DNA from 4 places in the Paenibacillus aurantiacus genome. Region 4 is predicted to be linked to each of the others. Evidence: predicted binding sites of a transcription regulator. Region 4 holds the regulator's gene; each other region holds the start of a gene.
What was found. Region 4 encodes Rex, which represses fermentation and respiration genes when NADH is low (regulators of the CRP and FNR family bind a similar motif). Its sites were predicted from a motif close to TTGTGAAATATTTCACAA; they were not measured.
Positions count from the first base shown of each region.

Region 1: the regulator Rex is predicted to act here: its motif matches at 2,400-2,417, upstream of ACFFSY_RS12425 (helical membrane plugin domain-containing protein).
Region 2: the regulator Rex is predicted to act here: its motif matches at 2,876-2,893, upstream of nadA (quinolinate synthase NadA).
Region 3: the regulator Rex is predicted to act here: its motif matches at 2,099-2,116, upstream of ACFFSY_RS02755 (formate/nitrite transporter family protein).

Region 1 is NZ_JBHMDO010000022.1:159,425-163,895, forward strand. It holds gene ACFFSY_RS12415 (DUF4956 domain-containing protein) at 1-80, shown strand, start outside; gene ACFFSY_RS12420 (CotH kinase family protein) at 102-2,051, shown strand; gene ACFFSY_RS12425 (helical membrane plugin domain-containing protein) at 2,505-2,933, shown strand; gene ACFFSY_RS12430 (NAD(P)/FAD-dependent oxidoreductase) at 2,950-4,131, shown strand; gene ACFFSY_RS12435 (winged helix-turn-helix domain-containing protein) at 4,340-4,471, shown strand, end outside.
Region 2 is NZ_JBHMDO010000001.1:14,848-19,318, reverse strand. It holds gene ACFFSY_RS00100 (ABC transporter ATP-binding protein) at 1-573, shown strand, start outside; gene ACFFSY_RS00095 (ABC transporter permease) at 586-1,716, shown strand; gene ACFFSY_RS00090 (ABC transporter permease) at 1,713-2,675, shown strand; gene nadA (quinolinate synthase NadA) at 2,920-3,858, shown strand; gene nadB (L-aspartate oxidase) at 3,901-4,471, shown strand, end outside.
Region 3 is NZ_JBHMDO010000003.1:411,328-415,798, reverse strand. It holds gene pflA (pyruvate formate-lyase-activating protein) at 1-709, shown strand, start outside; gene ACFFSY_RS02760 (Crp/Fnr family transcriptional regulator) at 991-1,701, shown strand; gene ACFFSY_RS02755 (formate/nitrite transporter family protein) at 2,171-2,941, shown strand; gene ACFFSY_RS02750 (hypothetical protein) at 3,154-3,636, shown strand; gene ACFFSY_RS02745 (response regulator) at 3,647-4,300, shown strand; gene ACFFSY_RS02740 (PAS domain-containing sensor histidine kinase) at 4,293-4,471, shown strand, end outside.
Region 4 is NZ_JBHMDO010000044.1:50,383-54,853, reverse strand. It holds gene ACFFSY_RS27100 (cell wall elongation regulator TseB-like domain-containing protein) at 1-207, opposite strand, end outside; gene ACFFSY_RS27095 (amidohydrolase) at 207-1,508, opposite strand; gene ACFFSY_RS27090 (redox-sensing transcriptional repressor Rex) at 1,489-2,148, opposite strand; gene ACFFSY_RS27085 (ATP-dependent DNA helicase DinG, 3'-5' exoribonuclease type) at 2,145-4,471, opposite strand, start outside.

The sequences.
Region 1 (4,471 bases), on a different contig from region 4:
GGTTCGTGAACGGACTGACGGCGATTGGCGGCGTGAAGAGCGCGGTGCTCATCAGCTACAGCGGCGATTATGTATCTTAAGCGGGGGAGGAGCGAATGAGGATGAGAGCGAAAGCAGCGCCCTTGCTGCTGTTGGTCCTGCTACTGCTGGCCATGACCGGTTGCTCCGCTCTGGGCGCGAGTGTTCCGGGCAGCAGCGCCCTCGGCGGCAGGATCTCGGCGGATGCTGCTTCGGCGGATACGGCGACCTCGAGCGCGGAAGAGCAGAAGCTGGATACGCAGGTATTTCCGAAGGATAAGGTCGTCGACGTGAAGATCACGCTGGACGAAGCGGATTTCCAGGATATGCTCGATAACGCGAGCGCGGAAGAATATAAGATGGCGACCGTCGAATACAACGGCGTGAAATACGAGAATGTGGCGGTGCGGACGAAAGGCAACCTGAGCCTGCGCAGCGTCGTCAATTCGGATTCCGACCGCTACAGCTTCAAGCTGTCGTTCGACGAATATATTTCGAGCCAGACGATCGAAGGCATACGCAAAATCAATCTCAACAATAACTTCAGCGACGCGACGTACATGCGGGAGTTCCTCGCTTACGAGCTGGCGGAATCGATGGGATTGCCGACGCCGAAATTCTCGTACGTCAACGTCTACGTGAACGGGGAATTGAAAGGATTCTACCTGGCGGTCGAGCAGATCGGCGAGGCATATCTGGACCGCAACTTCGACAACGCCTACGGCGCGCTCTACAAGGCGAACGGCGGCGCAGGCAGCGAGCTGAACTGGCTGAAGACGCTGAAGGCCTACGTCGGGCTCGATCTGAAGAGCGAGTCCGCCAATGACGGCGTGCTGCTCGAGATGTTGGATGAGCTCAACAACGGGACGAATTACGAGTCGGCGCTCGACGTCGAGAACGCGCTGAAGTTCATCGCCCTCAACGTGCTGAGCGGCAACATGGACAGCTACCTCGGGCAGAACAAGCACAATTATTATTTGTACGAGAACAACGGCATATTCTCGGTGCTGCCTTGGGATTACAACATGGCGTTCGGCGGATTCGGCGGCTCGGGCATTCTCATCGACGAGCCGACGCAGGGGACGCTGGCTGACCGGCCGCTGGTCGATAAGCTGCTGAAGGTGGATGCCTACAAGACGAAATATCACAATATATTGGCCAGAGCGATGGAAGGGTATTTGGCGAAGGATGCTTTCGCGGCCAGGGTAGCCGAGCTGTCGCAGCTCATCTCTGCATACGTCAAGCAGGACCCGACGGCGTTCTACACGTACGAGCAGTATGAAGCGGCCATTCCGGAGCTGATCAGCTTCAACGATACGCAGACGGCGAGCATCCAAGCCCAGCTGGACGGTACGTCGCCGTCGTCGGGCGACGGTTCGGGTAGCGGCGGCGGAATGGGACGCGGCGGCATGGGCGGTATGGGCGGCATGCTGCCCGGTGCTGGCGGCGCGAACGTCGGCCAAGCGCCCGAGCCGCCAGGCGGGCAATCCGCGGAAGCGGGCCCGGGCGGAGACGTCGCGTTCGATGCAGGTGCGCTTGCAGGTCCGGCGGGCGGCGCCGGCGGCGAGACCGTGACGGAGCCGAACCCAAGCGGGCAGCGGACGCCGAACGGGGCGCAGACGAGCCCGAATGTCGCGCAGACCCCAAGCGCAGGGCAGACAGACTCGAATGCGAATGGTCGGCAGCAAGCGGCGCAGGGAGGCGTCAACGGGCAGCAGGCAACGGGCGGTGCGCGAACGGGCCCGAACGGGCAGGCGGCAGGCAACGCGCAGGGAGGCGTCAACGGGCCGCAACCGCCGGGCGACTGGCCGGGCCAGAACGGTCAAGGGTTTGGCGGCGGCATGCGTCCGGACGGTGCTCAGGGCTTCGGCGGTATGGGCGGAGGACCAGGCGGCATGGGCTTCGGCCCGGGAGGCCAGCAGGCGGCGCAGCCGGAGGGGAGCGTCAAGGAGGCGATAACGTCCGGCATCGCTGTCGTCGTGCTTCTGCTGGCATGTCTGGTCGTCGTATTCTATAAGCGCAAGCGGTTATAAGCATGACAACGAGCCGCCACCGGTCCGGGGGCGGCCTGTTGTCGATTCTAGCGCGTCGCGACATAGCCGTTAAATCAAACTCATGATAATGACCAGCAGCGCTTGGGTGATCGCCTGGGTCAAATAATTCCGGTTCAAGGTCTCGCACTTATTGTGGAAATTCGGCCGGATTTTTGTTGCTTTTCAAACAAATTGAGTCCGGAAAGAAAAAAATTATTGTTCACCTTTTGTTCAAAGGTGTAGAATAAGGTGAAGGTTAAAATTCGTTCTTGCCTGCGCAGCGCGCTCGGAGCTTTCCGATCGTGAATAAAACGCGTTAATTAGAGGGTCAGACTCCTCTGGCTTTTTATGTGAAAACTGTCACAAGGCGCTTGGACCTTAACCGGAACAGGCCGAAGCAGGCACGCGAACTGGTAACCAAACCGTGATTTTCCGTAAAGGAGGACGTTTCTAATGTCAACACCTGAGGCTGTACAAACGGCTGAGCTGACGGCCAGCAAGCAGTTGGATATTCTGGATCAGCTGATCAAGCCGGAGGTTCAAGAATCGCTAACCGTTCTGGTGGAGAACCTGCCGAAACTGGCGGAGATGGTCACGATGATGACCAAGGCTTACGATTTCGCGCAAAGCATTGCCACGGACCAAGTGCTCATTAACGACATGATGGGCGGCTTAGGCGAAATGGTAACTCCCGTTGTCGATAAGGCGAAGGGCATTGCGGCTGCAGCAATCGAGGCGAACGACCGTGCACAAGTCGAGACGACGTCGATCGGTCTGTTCGGCATGCTGAAAATGCTCAAAGATCCGCAAGTCCAAAAAACGCTCCGTTTTGCACAGGCGTTCCTGAACGCTATGGCAGAACGCGACCAGAACAAACTGTAGGGAACGGGGGATAAACATGTCCAGAGAAATTCTCATTCTTGGCGGCGGCTACGGCGGTTTGTTGACCGCATTGACAGCGCGTCAATACTTGTCGGCCGAAGAAGCGACAATCACGCTCGTGAACCGCTTCCCGACGCACCAAATCATCACCGAGCTGCACCGTCTGGCTGCAGGCAGCATCGCCGAGCCAGCTGTTTCCCTGTCGCTTGAGAAGCTGCTTCGCGGCAAGAACGTGAACCTGGTAATCGACACCGTCGCGGCTATTAAGCCAGACCAGAAGAGCGTTGAGCTGGCAAGCGGCGTCGTATACTCCTACGATGCGCTCGTTATCGCGCTTGGTTCCGAGACCGCGTTCTTCGGTATCCCGGGCCTCGAAGAGAACAGCTTCGTGCTGAAATCCGTTAATGATGCGAACCGCATCCGCGCGCACGTGGAAGCTCGCCTCGACGCTTACAAAGCATCGGGCAACAAAGCTGACGCGCGTATCGTGGTTGGCGGCGGCGGTCTGACGGGCATCGAGCTCGTAGGCGAATTCGCCGACAAGCTGCCGGTTGTCTGCCGTGAGAAAGGCATCGATTACAACGACATCGAGCTGTACTGTGTCGAAGCAGGTCCGTCGATCCTGGCCGGCTTCCCGCAGAACCTCGTTGACCGTGCATACAAATCGCTCGAGAAGCGTGGCGTGAAATTCCTCGTGGGTCTGGCGATCACGGAGATGACCAAGACGACGGTCTCCCTCAAGGACGGCCAAACGATCGAAACGAACACGCTCGTCTGGACGGGCGGCGTAGGCGGCAACGCCGTTGTCGCGAACTGCGGCATCGAAGTAAACCGCGGCCGCGCGACCGTTACCGACACGCTGCATTCCACTTCGCACCCGGACGTCTTCCTCGCTGGCGACAGCGCGGTCGTCATCCCGAGCGAAGGCGCGCGTCCATACCCGCCAACGGCTCAGCTGGCTTGGCAGATGGGCGAAGTCGTCGGCTACAACCTGGCGGTGAAGTTCAAAGGCGGCGTCGAAGACGTGTTCACGCCGGTGTTCTCCGGTACGCTGGGCAGCCTCGGACGCAAAGACGCGATCGGCATGATCGGCGGCAACCAAACGCACCTGAAAGGTCTGCCGGCTACGCTTATGAAGGAAGCGTCCAACATTCGCTACCTGTCGCACATCCACGGTCTGTTCGCGCTGGCTCACTAAGAGCAGAACGGTACTAGATCGGTTTATACAGAGAAAGGTCGCCTTAGCGGGCGGCCTTTTTTCGCGTCTGGGGCTGCTTGGCGGGCGGGACAGGATGCATGCGTCCGCAATGATTACCGACGTCAACTGCTTTGCGAAAGTGGGCGTATTTCCGCCTTTCGGCCGTGTTTTCTGCTAGGATAGAAGGAGATGAGAAGGAGGAATCCGCATGCGGTGGGAGGACGGTTCTTATACCGTGACATGGCGGGGACAGGCGATGAGCCTGCTTCCGAAAGAGTACGGGCTGCTCCGGTATTTGCACCGGCATGCCGGGCAGACGCTGTCGCGGGAACAGCTGCTG
Region 2 (4,471 bases), on a different contig from region 4:
GTGTCGATCAACGGCAAGGACATTACGAACCACAGTCCCCGCCAAACGGGATTAGCCGGCATAAGCCACATTCCGGAGGATCGACACAAACATGGCTTAGTACTGGACTTTACGCTCAGCGAGAACGTCGTACTCGGGAACTACTTCCAGAAGCCGTTCAATAATGGCGGGTTCCTGAAGTACGAAGAGATGGACAAGCTGGCGCATAAACTGACGACGGAGTTTGACGTGCGTTCGTCCGGCATTCATACGCATGCCCGTTCCCTCTCCGGCGGTAACCAGCAGAAGGCGATCATTGCACGTGAACTGTGGCGTGACCCTTCGCTGCTGATCGCCGTACAACCGACGCGCGGCTTGGATATCGGCGCGATTGAGTATGTCCAACAGCGGCTGCGTCAAGCGAGGGATGAGGGGAAGGCCATACTGCTCGTTTCCTTCGAACTGGACGAGCTGTTTGAATTATCGGATCGAATTGCCGTTATGTACGAAGGGCGAATCGTCGGCGAGGTTGATCCGCTCAACCGCGACAACCAGCGCCTGGGCATGCTGATGGCGGGCGACACCAACGCGTAGGGGGGTGAAGGTATGGAATCACCAGAGAAACAATATAACAAGGCTTTAGGCAAAGGCATCAAGATTTTCACGAAGTCCTCTTCGCTCGTCCCGATCGTCGCTATTATTCTCGGTCTGATTACCGGTGCCATCGTGATGCTGGCCGGCGGCTTTAATCCGCTCGTCGCGTACGGTTCGCTGTTCGGTAAGCTGATCGACAGTCCTTACGATATCGGCGAGACGATTCGCGCGATTACGCCGTTGATTTTCACAGGCTTGTCCGTCGCCTTCGCGTTCCGGACGGGGCTGTTCAACATCGGCGCTGAAGGACAATTCGTCATGGGTATGCTCGGCGCGACGCTTATCGGCGTGAAGCTGGATCTGCCATGGTTTATTCATGCGCCGCTGGCGATGATCGGAGGAGCGGTGTTCGGCGGCATCTGGGCTGGCATCGTCGGCTATCTGAAAGCCAAGCGCGGCGTGAACGAAGTTATTTCGAGCATCATGATGAACTGGATCGGTCTCTACTTCGCGAACTACGTCATCAGCACATGGCTTAGCGAGAAAGGACAGCAGAAGTCCATGGAAGTGCACGAATCGGCTTCATGGTCTATTGGCTGGTTATCCGAAGCCATGGATCATGCGCGCATGCACGGCGGTACGATCGTCGCGCTGCTGTGTGTCGCCATTTTCTATATCCTGTTGTGGAAAACGAAACAAGGGTACGAGCTTCGCGCGGTTGGTCTCAATCCGGATGCCGCGCATTACGCGGGGATGAACGTCGGCCGCACGGTCGTCAAATCGATGTTCATCGCTGGCGCGTTCGCCGGTCTGGGCGGCGCGTTCGAGGTGCTCGGCGTATTCGGTTTTCAAACGATTGCGTCGGCGTCTCCAGGCTACGGGTTTGACGGCATCGCGGTATCGCTCCTGGGCGGCAACACGCCAATCGGCATTTTGCTGGCGGCCATTCTGTTCGGCGGGCTGACTTACGGTTCGGGTGGAATGAGCTTCGAGGCCGACGTGCCGACGGAAGTCGTGCGTATCGTCATCGGCGCGATCATCTTCTTCATCGCTTCGCATGGCATCGTGCGCCTCATCATGAAGCCGTTCTCCTTCCGTAGAAACAAGCCGGCCGACGGCAGCAAGGAGGCGTCACGCACATGAACGTAATTGAAATTCTCGGTCAATTGATGAACACGACGCTCGTGTTCTCGACCGCACTTATATTCGTCGCGCTCGGCGGCTTACTGTCAGAGCGCTCCGGCGTTGTTAATATCGGACTGGAAGGACTCATGACCGCAGGTGCCTTCGGGGCGGCGGTCGGCGCCGACTATGCGGCGCGCAGCGGCATGGGCGGAATGTCCGCGGCATGGGTAGGCATCGTCGCGGCGATGGTATTTGCCACGCTCTTTGCCTTGCTGCACGCGCTGGCGACGATCACGTTCAAAGCGAATCAGGTCGTCGTTGGTACGGTCATCAACTTCCTGGCGCTCGGCTTCTCCCTCTACCTGGTGAAAAGCCTGTACAATGGGGCCGGCGAGACGGATTCGGTCGAGATGTTCTCCAAATATGCGATTCCGGGATTGTCGGATATTCCGCTCATTGGCGAAGGTCTGTTCACGGCGTATCCGACCACGTATCTCTGTATCGTCATGATCGCGGTTGTATGGTTTGTCCTGTTCAAGACCCCGTTCGGCCTGCGCCTTCGCGCGGTTGGCGAGCATCCGGGCTCGGCGGACACGGTCGGTATCTCGGTTACGAAATATCGCTACATCGGCGTGTTGCTCAGCGGCGTAATGGCGGGCCTTGGCGGCGCAACGATCACGCTGACGACGACGGGCACGTTCGCGCATAACACGATTTCCGGTCAAGGCTTCATCGCGTTGGCGGCCGTTATTTTCGGCAAATGGCATCCGCTCGGCGCAGCCGGCGCGGCGATCTTCTTCGGCTTCGCCATCTCGCTTCGGAACTTCGCGCAGCTGTTCGAGTTCTCGCAGCAGATTCCGGATGAATTCTTCTACATGCTGCCTTACTTATTGACGCTGCTCGTGCTTGCGGCGGCGGTTGGTCGTTCCCGTGCGCCCGGCGCGCTGGGCGAGCCTTACGATCCGAGCAAACGCTAAGCGATATACGAGAGTACCATTTCAAGCCAAATTGGTCCATCCTGATGGCTGTGCGCCCTCATGCTTTCGAATACGCGAAGGCATGGGGGTTTTTCTTGTGGCGTCTTTATTGACAGCGTTTCGCCCCTTGTGTAAATTAATTCTTAATCAAATGAATTTCCCCGAGATGGTTCACACTATATCTGTTTTTATCGATAAGTTTGTGCATCTGTTCACAAAGTGGAAAAAGAGGAGAGGTCACGACATGGAAGCATTGGCACTCGAGCGCAAAGCCGAACAGAATCGGGAGCTGCGCGAACGCCTGATGCAATTAAAGAAAGAGCGTAATGCCATCATACTCGCTCATTATTATCAGCGCGACGAAATTCAGGAAGTGGCGGATTTTCGCGGGGACTCCTTCCTTCTGGCACAGAAAGCGGCCCAGACGGATGCGGATGTAATCGTCTTCTGCGGCGTGCACTTCATGGGCGAGAGTGCGAAGATTCTGGCCCCGAACAAGACGGTCATTATCCCCGACGAGCGGGCCGGCTGCCCGATGGCGGACATGGTGAACGTGGACGGTCTTCGCAAGCTGAAGGCACAGCACCCGAACGCGACCGTCGTGACGTACATTAACTCGTCGGCCGAGATTAAGGCGGAGACCGATATTTGCTGTACATCGGCCAATGCGGTACGCGTCGTCAATTCCGTCGAATCGGACGAAATTATTTGGGTGCCGGATAAGAACCTCGGCCACTATGTGCAGCAGAAGACCGACAAGAAGATGATCATTTGGGAAGGCTACTGCAACACGCACGACATGTTGACTGTCAAAGACGTGGAAGAGATGAAAGCCAAATACCCGAATGCCGAGTTCGTCGTCCATCCGGAATGCCGGCCGGAAGTCGTGGCGCTGGGTGATTTCGTCGGCAGTACGACCGCTATCATCAAGTATTGTAAAGAATCGCCAAATAAAGAATTTATCGTGGGAACGGAAGACGGTACGGGTTATCAGCTGCGCCTAGACAGTCCAGACAAGACTTTCCACTTCGCGACCAAATATCTCGTTTGCCCGAATATGAAGGTCAACAACTTGAAGAAGTTGGTCAAATGTCTGGAGACGATGCAGCCGCAAATTTACGTGCCGGAAGAAGTCGCAGATAAAGCCCGTTTATCCTTGGAGCGCATGTTACAGGTGAAGTAGCATGCGCTACTCTCTTTCCATAGAAAGGAACGAAGAGACCCGATGATCCCACGCTATTTAGTAGATATCGATCTATCCGAGCTCCCTGTCGTCGAGAAAGACGTCCTCGTCATCGGCGCCGGCATTGCGGGCTTATTCACCGCGCTGAAAGCAAGCAAGACCCATGACGTACTCATGATTACGAAGAAGTCGCTTATGGATAGCAATACCCGTTACGCGCAGGGCGGCATCGCTGCGGTTATTGCCGAGGACGATTCACCGGCATACCATCGCCAGGATACGCTCGTCGCGGGCGCGGGCCTCTGCTCGGAAGCAGCCGTGGACGTGCTTGTCCATGAGGGGCCCAAAGGGGTCGAGGATCTGGTTCGGATGGGCACGCAGTTCGACCAGGAGAATGGCGAATACGAGTTGACTAAGGAAGGCGCGCACAGCCATCGGCGTATTTTGCATGCCAACGGGGACGCGACCGGCTTCGAGATCGTACGCGCGTTGTCGGAGAAGGCGACGGCGGAACCGCGAATCGAGGTGTGGGACGACCACTTCGTCATCGATCTGGTCACGGCCGACGGCGAGTGCAGCGGCGCGATCGTGCAGAAGCCTGATGGCAGCCGGC
Region 3 (4,471 bases), on a different contig from region 4:
GGAAACCTTCGGGACGGTGGACGGCCCCGGCATCCGCTTCGTCTTGTTCATGCAGGGCTGCGCGCTGCAATGCCAATTTTGTCATAACCCCGATACATGGGATACGACCGGAGGCCGCCAGGTGACGGTAGAGGAGATTGTGGCCGAAATCGAGCCGTACCTGCCTTATTATAAGGGCTCGGGCGGCGGCATCACGGTGACGGGCGGGGAGCCGACGCTGCAAGCACCCTTCGTTGCGGAGCTGTTCAAGGCGTGCAAGGAGCGGTTCGGGCTGCACACCGCGCTGGACAGCTCGGGATTCTGCGAGACGTCCCACGCAGAGGCGCTGATGGCGCATACCGACCTCGTGCTGCTGGATCTGAAGCAGATGAACAAGAAGAAGCACGAATGGTTGACCTCCCAGCCGAACGACCGCATTCTGAAATTCGCGCGATGGCTGTCTTCGATCGGCAAGCCGGCGTGGATCCGGCACGTGCTCATCCCGGGCGTCACGGATAACGCGGAAGATTTGAACGCCTTGGGCGAATTCATCTCGCTGCTCACCAACGTCGAGAAGCTCGAACTGCTGCCTTACCATCGGATGGGCGTCTACAAGTGGCAGGCACTGGGCCGGACTTATCCGCTCGAAGGCGTGCCGACTCCGACGGAACGGGATATTAGGCGGGCTCGTGAAGTCATCGACAGAGCCATGAAGCATATCGTGCTGTAACGAGGTTACGAGCACGCGAAGAAGGCGCACCCGCGCCTTTTTTGGCGTCGGTTCGCCCGGTCGCTTGCCGATGCCGTCAGGGTTTTCCCTCCGGCATTCGAGGCGGAGCGTGCAGGGAAGGGAGTATTCCCCGACCGCCGCCTGTGATTTTCCTCATAGGCAGCATAGGGGAATTCCGCCGCAAAGATCAGTGGAGCCCCCGATGTTCGGCATTGGCCGCGGCGCGTTATGATGGAGGTAACAAGGAAGCCCGTCGCGGGCGGAAGAAGGGGACGGATGAAATGGGGATGACGGTTGGGCGCGCGGAGGGACTGGAACCGGTATTGTCGAACGAGAGCTTTGAACTGCTCAAGAGCATCATGTACGTCAAGAATGCCGAGAAAGGCAGCAGCCTGTTCTGGGAGGGCGATAAGGCGGATAAGTTGTTCTTCATCTTCAGCGGGCGGGTCCGGACGATCAAATCGTCGGACAGCGGGCGGACGCTCACGTTGTATCTGCATCAGAAGGGCGATCTGGTCGGTCAAATGGATCCGTTCCACGATTCGCTGCACGGCTTCGGCGCGGAGGTGACCGAGGATGCGAAGGTCGGCGTCATCCAGCGCAAGGACCTGGAGGTGCTGTTGTGGCAGCACGGCGATCTGGCGGTGGAGTTCATGAAGTGGATGGGGCTGATGCACCGGCTGACGCAGACCAAATTCCGCGACCTGATGATGTTCGGCAAGACCGGCGCGCTCTGCTCGCTGCTCATCCGGCTTAGCAATTCCTACGGCAAAGACAGGGACGGCGGCATCTTCATCGACCTGAAGATCAACAACACCGAGATGGCCGACATGATCGGCGCGACACGGGAGAGCGTCAACCGGATGCTGAGCGACCTGAAGAAGGAGGGCGCGATCCAATACGCCGACGGCCACTTCATGATCAAGGATCTTCATTACTTGCGGGATGTCTGCCACTGCGAGAATTGTCCGAAAGAAATTTGTCGGATGTAGCCGATTGGTTTGCGTTCCCAATCGCGAGATTGGGAATGCAGCATTCGGCGATCCTGTAGCCGATTGGTTTGCGTTCCCAATCGTGAGATTGGGAATGCAGCATTCGGCGATCGTGTAGCCGATTGGTTTGCGTTCCCAATCGTGAGATAGGGAATGCAGCATTCGGCGATCGTGTAGCCGATTGGTTTGCGTTCCCAATCGTGAGATAGGGAATGCAGCATTCGGCGATCCTGTAGCCGATTGGTTTGCGTTCCCAATCGTGAGATAGGGAATGCAGCATTTGGCGATCCTGTAGCCGATTGGTTTGCGTTCCCAATCGTGAGATAGGGAATGCAGCATTCGGCGATCGTGTAGCCGATTGGTTTGCGTTCCCAATCGCGAGATTGCAGCCCCTGGTAAGTGAGCAATTTCACAGCTCCACCCCGGAAGCGGGCGTATACTCGGCTCCATAGAGAGCGGAGGGATGGAGATGGGCTATACGAAACCGGAACGACTGGCGGAGCTTGCAATCCTTACAGGAGTGAAGAAGGCAGCCTTGCCGCTGCGGTCCCAAGCGCTGCTCGGCTTTGCGGCCGGGGCTTACATCGCGCTCGGGTATGCGCTGGCAATCAAGGCGAGCGCCGCCGTGCCCGAATCGTGGGGCGGCATGAACGGCTTGATCGGCGCGGCGGTGTTTCCGCTAGGGCTCATGCTATGCCTGGCGGCCGGCGGCGAATTGCTTACGGGCAACATGATGGCGGTCCCGTTCGCCGCCTATGCGGGCCGGGTCTCCTGGCGGGGATGGATGGCCAACTGGAGTGTGATCACTGTCGGCAACTTCGCGGGCGCGTTGTTCGTCGCCTACGTCTTCGGCCATCTAGGAGGGCTGACGGAGCACGGCGCCGCGCTGGCGAGAACCGCGGTGCTCGCCGCAAGCAAGCTGGAGGAGCCCTTTGGCGTCGCGTTCCTGTCGGGAATCGGCTGCAATTGGCTCGTCAGCTTGGCGGTATGGATGGCTGGCGGTTCGAAGGACGGCGCGGGCTTCGCCGCCGCGGTCTGGTTCCCCACGATGGCATTCGTGGCGCTCGGCTTCCAGCACGTCGTGGCCAACATGTTCCTCATCCCGGCGGCGATCTTCGCCGGCCAGGCGGACTGGCTGGATTGGCTGCGCAACTTCGTGCCCGTATATCTCGGCAATGCGGCAGGCGGCGCGATCTTTGTCGGCGGACTGTACGGAGCCGTCTATCTTCGACGGTTGTGAGCGGGGCGCGTGCCGGTCGCGATGGGATCGAGGCCAGAGGTCGCATGCGGCGCTGCAGGGAGGGACGGCCTCCAAGCGGCGCCGCTTTGTACTGTAGGGGCATTCCCTTATGGGGGAATAGGGGCGTTCCCTTACATACATGCCAACGCCGGCATTCTACAATAAGAGGAAGGCGAACTTGGGTCAACCGTAGAAAGAAAGGTGAAGAACCATTGAATGGACTACGACTTCAAGAGCGGTTGTCGCTTGCGCTTGCGCGGCTGTGCCGCAGCAGCGGGAGCGATTTTGCCGCATTGGCGCTGCCGGCGGCCGATTATCGCCTTATGCGCTGGAATATCGTGTTGGGCGGCCGCAATGCGAAAGTCGCGCAGTTGAAGATCAAGCCGGGCGTCGGCATTGGCGGTATGGTGCTGCGGCATGGAACGGTATACACTGTTAACGAGATCGAAAACGCGGAATTGTTGACCGAATGTCCGGTTATGCTGGCGGAGCGGCTGACGGCGGGAATCGCATATCCCGTGCAGGCGGAGCCAGGCGGCTATAGCGGCATTCTCCTTTTGGGCAGAAGAGGCAGGCAGGCGTACGAGAAGAAGGAGCTTCCATGGGCGGAGGCGCCGCTGCGGCTGTCCGAGCTGACGGGCGACAAGGCCGATGGTGGCGAGGCATATACCGCACCGGTCGATGCTAAGGAGTGAAGAATCGAAAATGATAAAAATCTTGATCGTGGACGACCACGCCATGGTGCGCTCCGGCATGCGGTTACTGCTGGACGGCAAGGCGGATATCGAGGTCGTCGGAGAAGCGTCCGAAGGCGACGAGGGCATTCGCGAGGCGGAGGCGCTGCGTCCGGATGTCGTCTTGATGGACTTAAGCATGCCGCACGGCAAGGATGGGCTGACGGCTGCCGCGGAGCTGAAGGAACGCATGCCGGACGTTGCCGTGCTCATCTTGACCATGCATGACGACGACGAATATTTGTTCCGGGCGATCCATGCAGGCGCCGCGGGCTACGTGCTCAAGAGCGCGCCGCACGAGGAGCTGCTCACGGCAATCCGATCCGTCGCCAAGGGCGACGCCTACCTGTACCCGACGGCCACGAAACGGCTCATGCACGAATACGTGGAGCGGATGAAGCGGGGCGAGAGCGCGGATGTGTTCGATACATTGTCGGAGCGGGAGAAGGAAGTGCTGACGCTGGCGGCCCAAGGGTATGCGAATAAGGAAATCGCCGAGCAGCTGACGATCAGCGTCAAGACGGTCGAGACGCACAAGAGCAACGTGATGGAGAAGCTCGGGCTGAAGACGCGGCCGGAACTGATCAAATTCGCGATGAAAAAGGGGCTGCTCCGCTTTGACTAATGAAGCTCGTTATCCCGAACGCGACGTCATTGCCGAGCATGTCGAGACGCTGCTCGCCCAATTGGACGGCCAGCTGGAAGATAGCCCTTTCCGCTCGGAGCTCAGACAATCGTTGAAGCAGCTGGCCGACGTGAAATTCGCGCTGGACGCTTCCTCGATCGTCGCGGTCAC
Region 4 (4,471 bases):
ATACTTGTAGGCATCTTTCGTGGAGACGAGACCGGCGGTCTGTTTCGCCTGCCACTTCGCTTGGTTCTCTTCCTCCCACCGCGGGCCTTGAACGTGCATGTAATAAGCGTTGAGGCCGACCAGCAGCGTCACCAGGACGACCGCTGAAAATAACGCAATCCGCACGGGCGTCCAAAACGGTGAACGTTTGCGACGTACTGTTCGCATTAACGGGCGAGCAACCCTTCGAATGCACGTTGAGCTTCGGCCATAATTTGCTCCTCGTCGAGCAGCGTGCACACGCCCGACTTCACGACCTGGCGGCCGTCAACCCAGACATGCTGCACGTCGCGGCCTGAGCCGCTGTACACGAGATGCGAGACGATATCCGTCTGCGGGTAGAAATGCGGCTGTTCCGTATTAATGGCAATGAAATCGGCCTTCATGCCGGTTTTCAGCGCGCCGATCTCGTCCGCTTGCCAGATCGCCCGAGCTCCATAGACGGTTCCCATGCGGAGCGCTTCTATTGCCGGGATCGCCGTCGGGTCGCCGGAGACGCCTTTGTGAATCAGCGCCGCGATGCGAATCTCGTCGAACAAATCCAAGTTGTTGTTGCTAGCCGCGCTGTCCGTGCCAAGCGATACGGTGACGCCCGCTCTCAGCAGGTCGGGGACGCGCGCGACGCCGCTTGCCAGCTTCAAATTCGACGCCGGATTATGGGAAATGGCTACGCCGCGCTCGGCCAGCAGCGCAATTTCCTCATCGTTCAAGTGCACGGCATGCGCAACGAGCGACGGCCGGGAGAAGAAGCCCAGCTTGTCGAGATGCTCAACCGGCCGCGTGCCGTAATCGTTCACGTTCTGCTGGACTTCCGCTGCGGACTCGGACATATGCGTATGAAGCGGCACGTTCAACTCATGGGCCGCTGCGACGATACGCTCAATGTAATCCGGCGGACACGTGTAAGGCGCATGCGGCGACAGCATCGTACGGATCCGCCCGTTTGCCTGACCATTCCAGTCCTTGGCGAACTGCTTCGCTTCCTCCAGCTTCGCGGTCTGCTCCGCCGGCGAGCATAAGCCGATTACGCCGCGTGTCAGCACGCCGCGCATACCCGACTGCTCGACGACCTTTGCCAGAATCGGCATCCGGTCATACATGTCCACGAACGTCGTCGTGCCGGATTTCAACATTTCAATGACCGCCAGGGCATTACCCCAATGCGCGTCATCGTCGTTGAACTTGCCTTCCATTGGCCACATCTTATCTTGCAGCCATACTTGAAGCGCTTCATCATCCGAGTAGCCGCGCAGCAGCGACATCGCCGAATGGGCATGCGTATTGATCAAGCCCGGCATGAAGACCAAGCCTCTGCCGTTGATGCGCTCCGCCCCTTCGGGAGCCGGCGACGGAGCAGCCTCGCCTATGTATGTAATGCGGTCGTTCTCTACAACCATATGGCCTCTCACCAAAGGCTGATTATCGTCCATCGTGACGAAGGTGCCGTTCTCAATCCACAACCGGTTCATTCTCGGTCTCTCCTTCTTTCTCCAAATAATAGGCCAGACTAAGCAGGTCGCGTGTAAAATCCGCATAATGAATACGAACGTGTTCGGGTACGCGCAGAATGACAGGCGCGAAGTTCAAGATCCCTTCGACGCCTGCCGCAACGAAACGGTCCGCCACGTTCTGCGCTTCGAATGCCGGCACCGTGATGATGCCGATTCGAATGTTCAGCTCTTTGACCTTCTCGATCAAACTGTCCATAGGCTGCACGGTCAGACTGTTAATCTTCGTGCCGACGATCGGCGCGTGCGCGTCGAATACCGCCGTTATTTTCATATTATCCTTCAAATACGTATTATAATTGCATAACGCGCGGCCCAAATTACCGGCACCGACCAGTCCGACGCTGAGCGGCTGGTCTAGTTTCAGGATCTGCCGGATTTTCTCGATGAGATAGGACACATCGTAACCGATCCCTTTGCGCCCGAACTCGCCGAAATAAGCTAAGTCTTTGCGAATTTGCGCCGGATTCAGATCGAGTTTGTTGCCAAGTTCCTGAGAGGAGACCGTCTGAATATCCCGCTTATGCAAATCGCCGAGCACTTGAAGATAGACGGGAAGCCGGCGCACGACGGCCTCGGAAATTTTGAACGTCTTCGTCATGAGCGAACCTCCTCTCCTGTTTCGGTGGACAACCAATTGCGAATGCGCGGGACGATTTGATCCAAATGCATGGTCTCGATCTTCGGACCCGGCAGCGAATATAGGAAATATTTGCCGTAGTAGGTATCAATGACGCGCGTATCATAAATCAGCACGATTCCTTTGTCCTTCGAGGTGCGCACGAGCCGGCCGAAGCCTTGCTTGAATTTGATGACAGCTTGCGGCACCGACAACTTCATGAATGGGTTCTGCTTCTGCTGCTGCAGCAGCTCCGACTTCGCTTCGATCAAAGGATGGTTCGGCGGTTGGAACGGAAGACGGACGATCGCAAGACATGTCAGCGCATCCCCCGGTATATCGACGCCTTCCCAGAAGCTGCTCGTGCCCAATAGGACGGACTTGGCCTGCTGCTGGAACCGCTTGGTCAACTTGCTGCGATTGCCGCTGTCAATGCCCTGCCCGATAAGCTGAATGCCGCTTGCGGCGAGCAGCTCCTTCAACGGGTCGTACACTTGCTTCAGCATCCTGTACGAGGTGAACAGGACGAGCATCCGTCCTTTCGTCTCCACGGCAGTATCGGCCAGCGACTTGATTAGCAGTTCGTTAAAGTAAGGATCGCCGGCAGCCCCTTTCAATACGGGCAAATTGCGCGGGATTACGACGAGCGCCTGCTCTCTGTAGTTGAACGGAGATGGCAGTTGAACCGTCTTCAGCCTGCCGTTCTTCTCGTCTTCCGCCAGCCCCAGCTGCTCCGCTGCGTATTGGAACGACTTCTGGACCGACAACGTGGCGGAGGTAAGCACGACGCTCTTCTTGGCATCGAAGAAGTGAGTGCGAAGCTGTTCGCTCACGTCGGCCGGAACGGCATAGAGGTGAATCGACTTGGCCCGGAAATTCGTATTCGCTTCCAGCCAGTAGACCATATCGATCTTATCCGCCTTCATAAAGGTACGCAGCTCGTCGCGCGCGCGGGTCAAATCTTTGACGGTGCCGCTTAAGTCCGTCACCATCGCGGTGATCACCGTATCGTCGACCTCATCCTTGATCTCGCTGAACACTTTGTCGAGCGTTCGCACGATTTTGCTCAAATGGCCGTGCACGCTCTCTTCCACGATCTGCGCATCGCTCCACCCTTTCGGCAAATTGCCGTGACGCAATCGCAGTACCAGCTGCCCGGTCTCCGCCGAATCGGATGAACCGCTGCCCATCATGGCATAGAGCAGTTCGTACAACCGATCCCAATCATCCCGCAAGTCGCCGAAGTCCGGCAAAATCTCGTCAATCTTCTCCCGCCAAGCCAGCGACTTGTCGGAAGGCTCGCCCGCTAGCTTGTGAATCAGGCTGATCAATTGACCGTTGCGTGCGTCCTTCGCCAGACGGATAACGGGATGCTGCACGGATAAATACGAAATTTGCGTGCCCAGATGCTTGCCGGCGACTTCCTCGAGGTGATGGGCTTCGTCGACGATCAGTTGCTCGTAGCCTGGCAATAACCGGTGATCGGCGCGGATATCGGTGAACAGCATCGAGTGATTCGTAATGACGACGTCCGCAAGATTCGCTTCCTGCTTCGCTCTATGGTAGTAGCACCGCTTGAACCACGGGCAGCTTCGATTCAGACAGGAGTCCGCGTCGCTGGCAACCGTTCCCCAGAATTCCGTGCCTTTGTTGCCGAAATTGAGTTCTTCTTGATCGCCGTGTCCGGTCTCCGACAGCCATACGACCATCTGCGAAGCCGTGATCCGGTCCTCCGTAGGCGAGGCGAAATCATGCATGTTCACTTTGCCTTCGAATTTGCGCAGGCACAAATAGTTGCCGCGCCCCTTGAAGATGGCTGCCCGGAATGGCGCCGGCATTACCTGCTGCAGCAGCGGCAGATCCCGCTGACGCAGCTGTTCCTGCAAATTGATCGTATGCGTGCTGACGACTATCTTCTTGTCTTGCTGGATACCATAAAACAGAGCGGGGATGAGATAACCGAGCGATTTGCCCGTTCCCGTTCCCGCTTCAATCAACAGATGCCGGTTCTGCTCAAGCGCGGCCAGCACCTCAGTAAACATTATATTTTGAGGCTCACGTTCCTCGTAACCGGGGATGAGCGCCTTAATATTCTCTTTTAGTCCGCCTAGAAACTCGTCGAACGTCCATTCCGCAACGGGTATGTTTTCGCCTTCACGCGGCGGCTGCTCTTCCGTCCAGTCGCCGGCTTGCATCGCGAACTGCCTGAAATACTGATAGGCATCCGAATCCACGGAGGACATCGTTTCCTTGCGAATCGCGATCTCGTTCACGAGCCAGCCCGTATCGTCGATGGCGTCTCCAA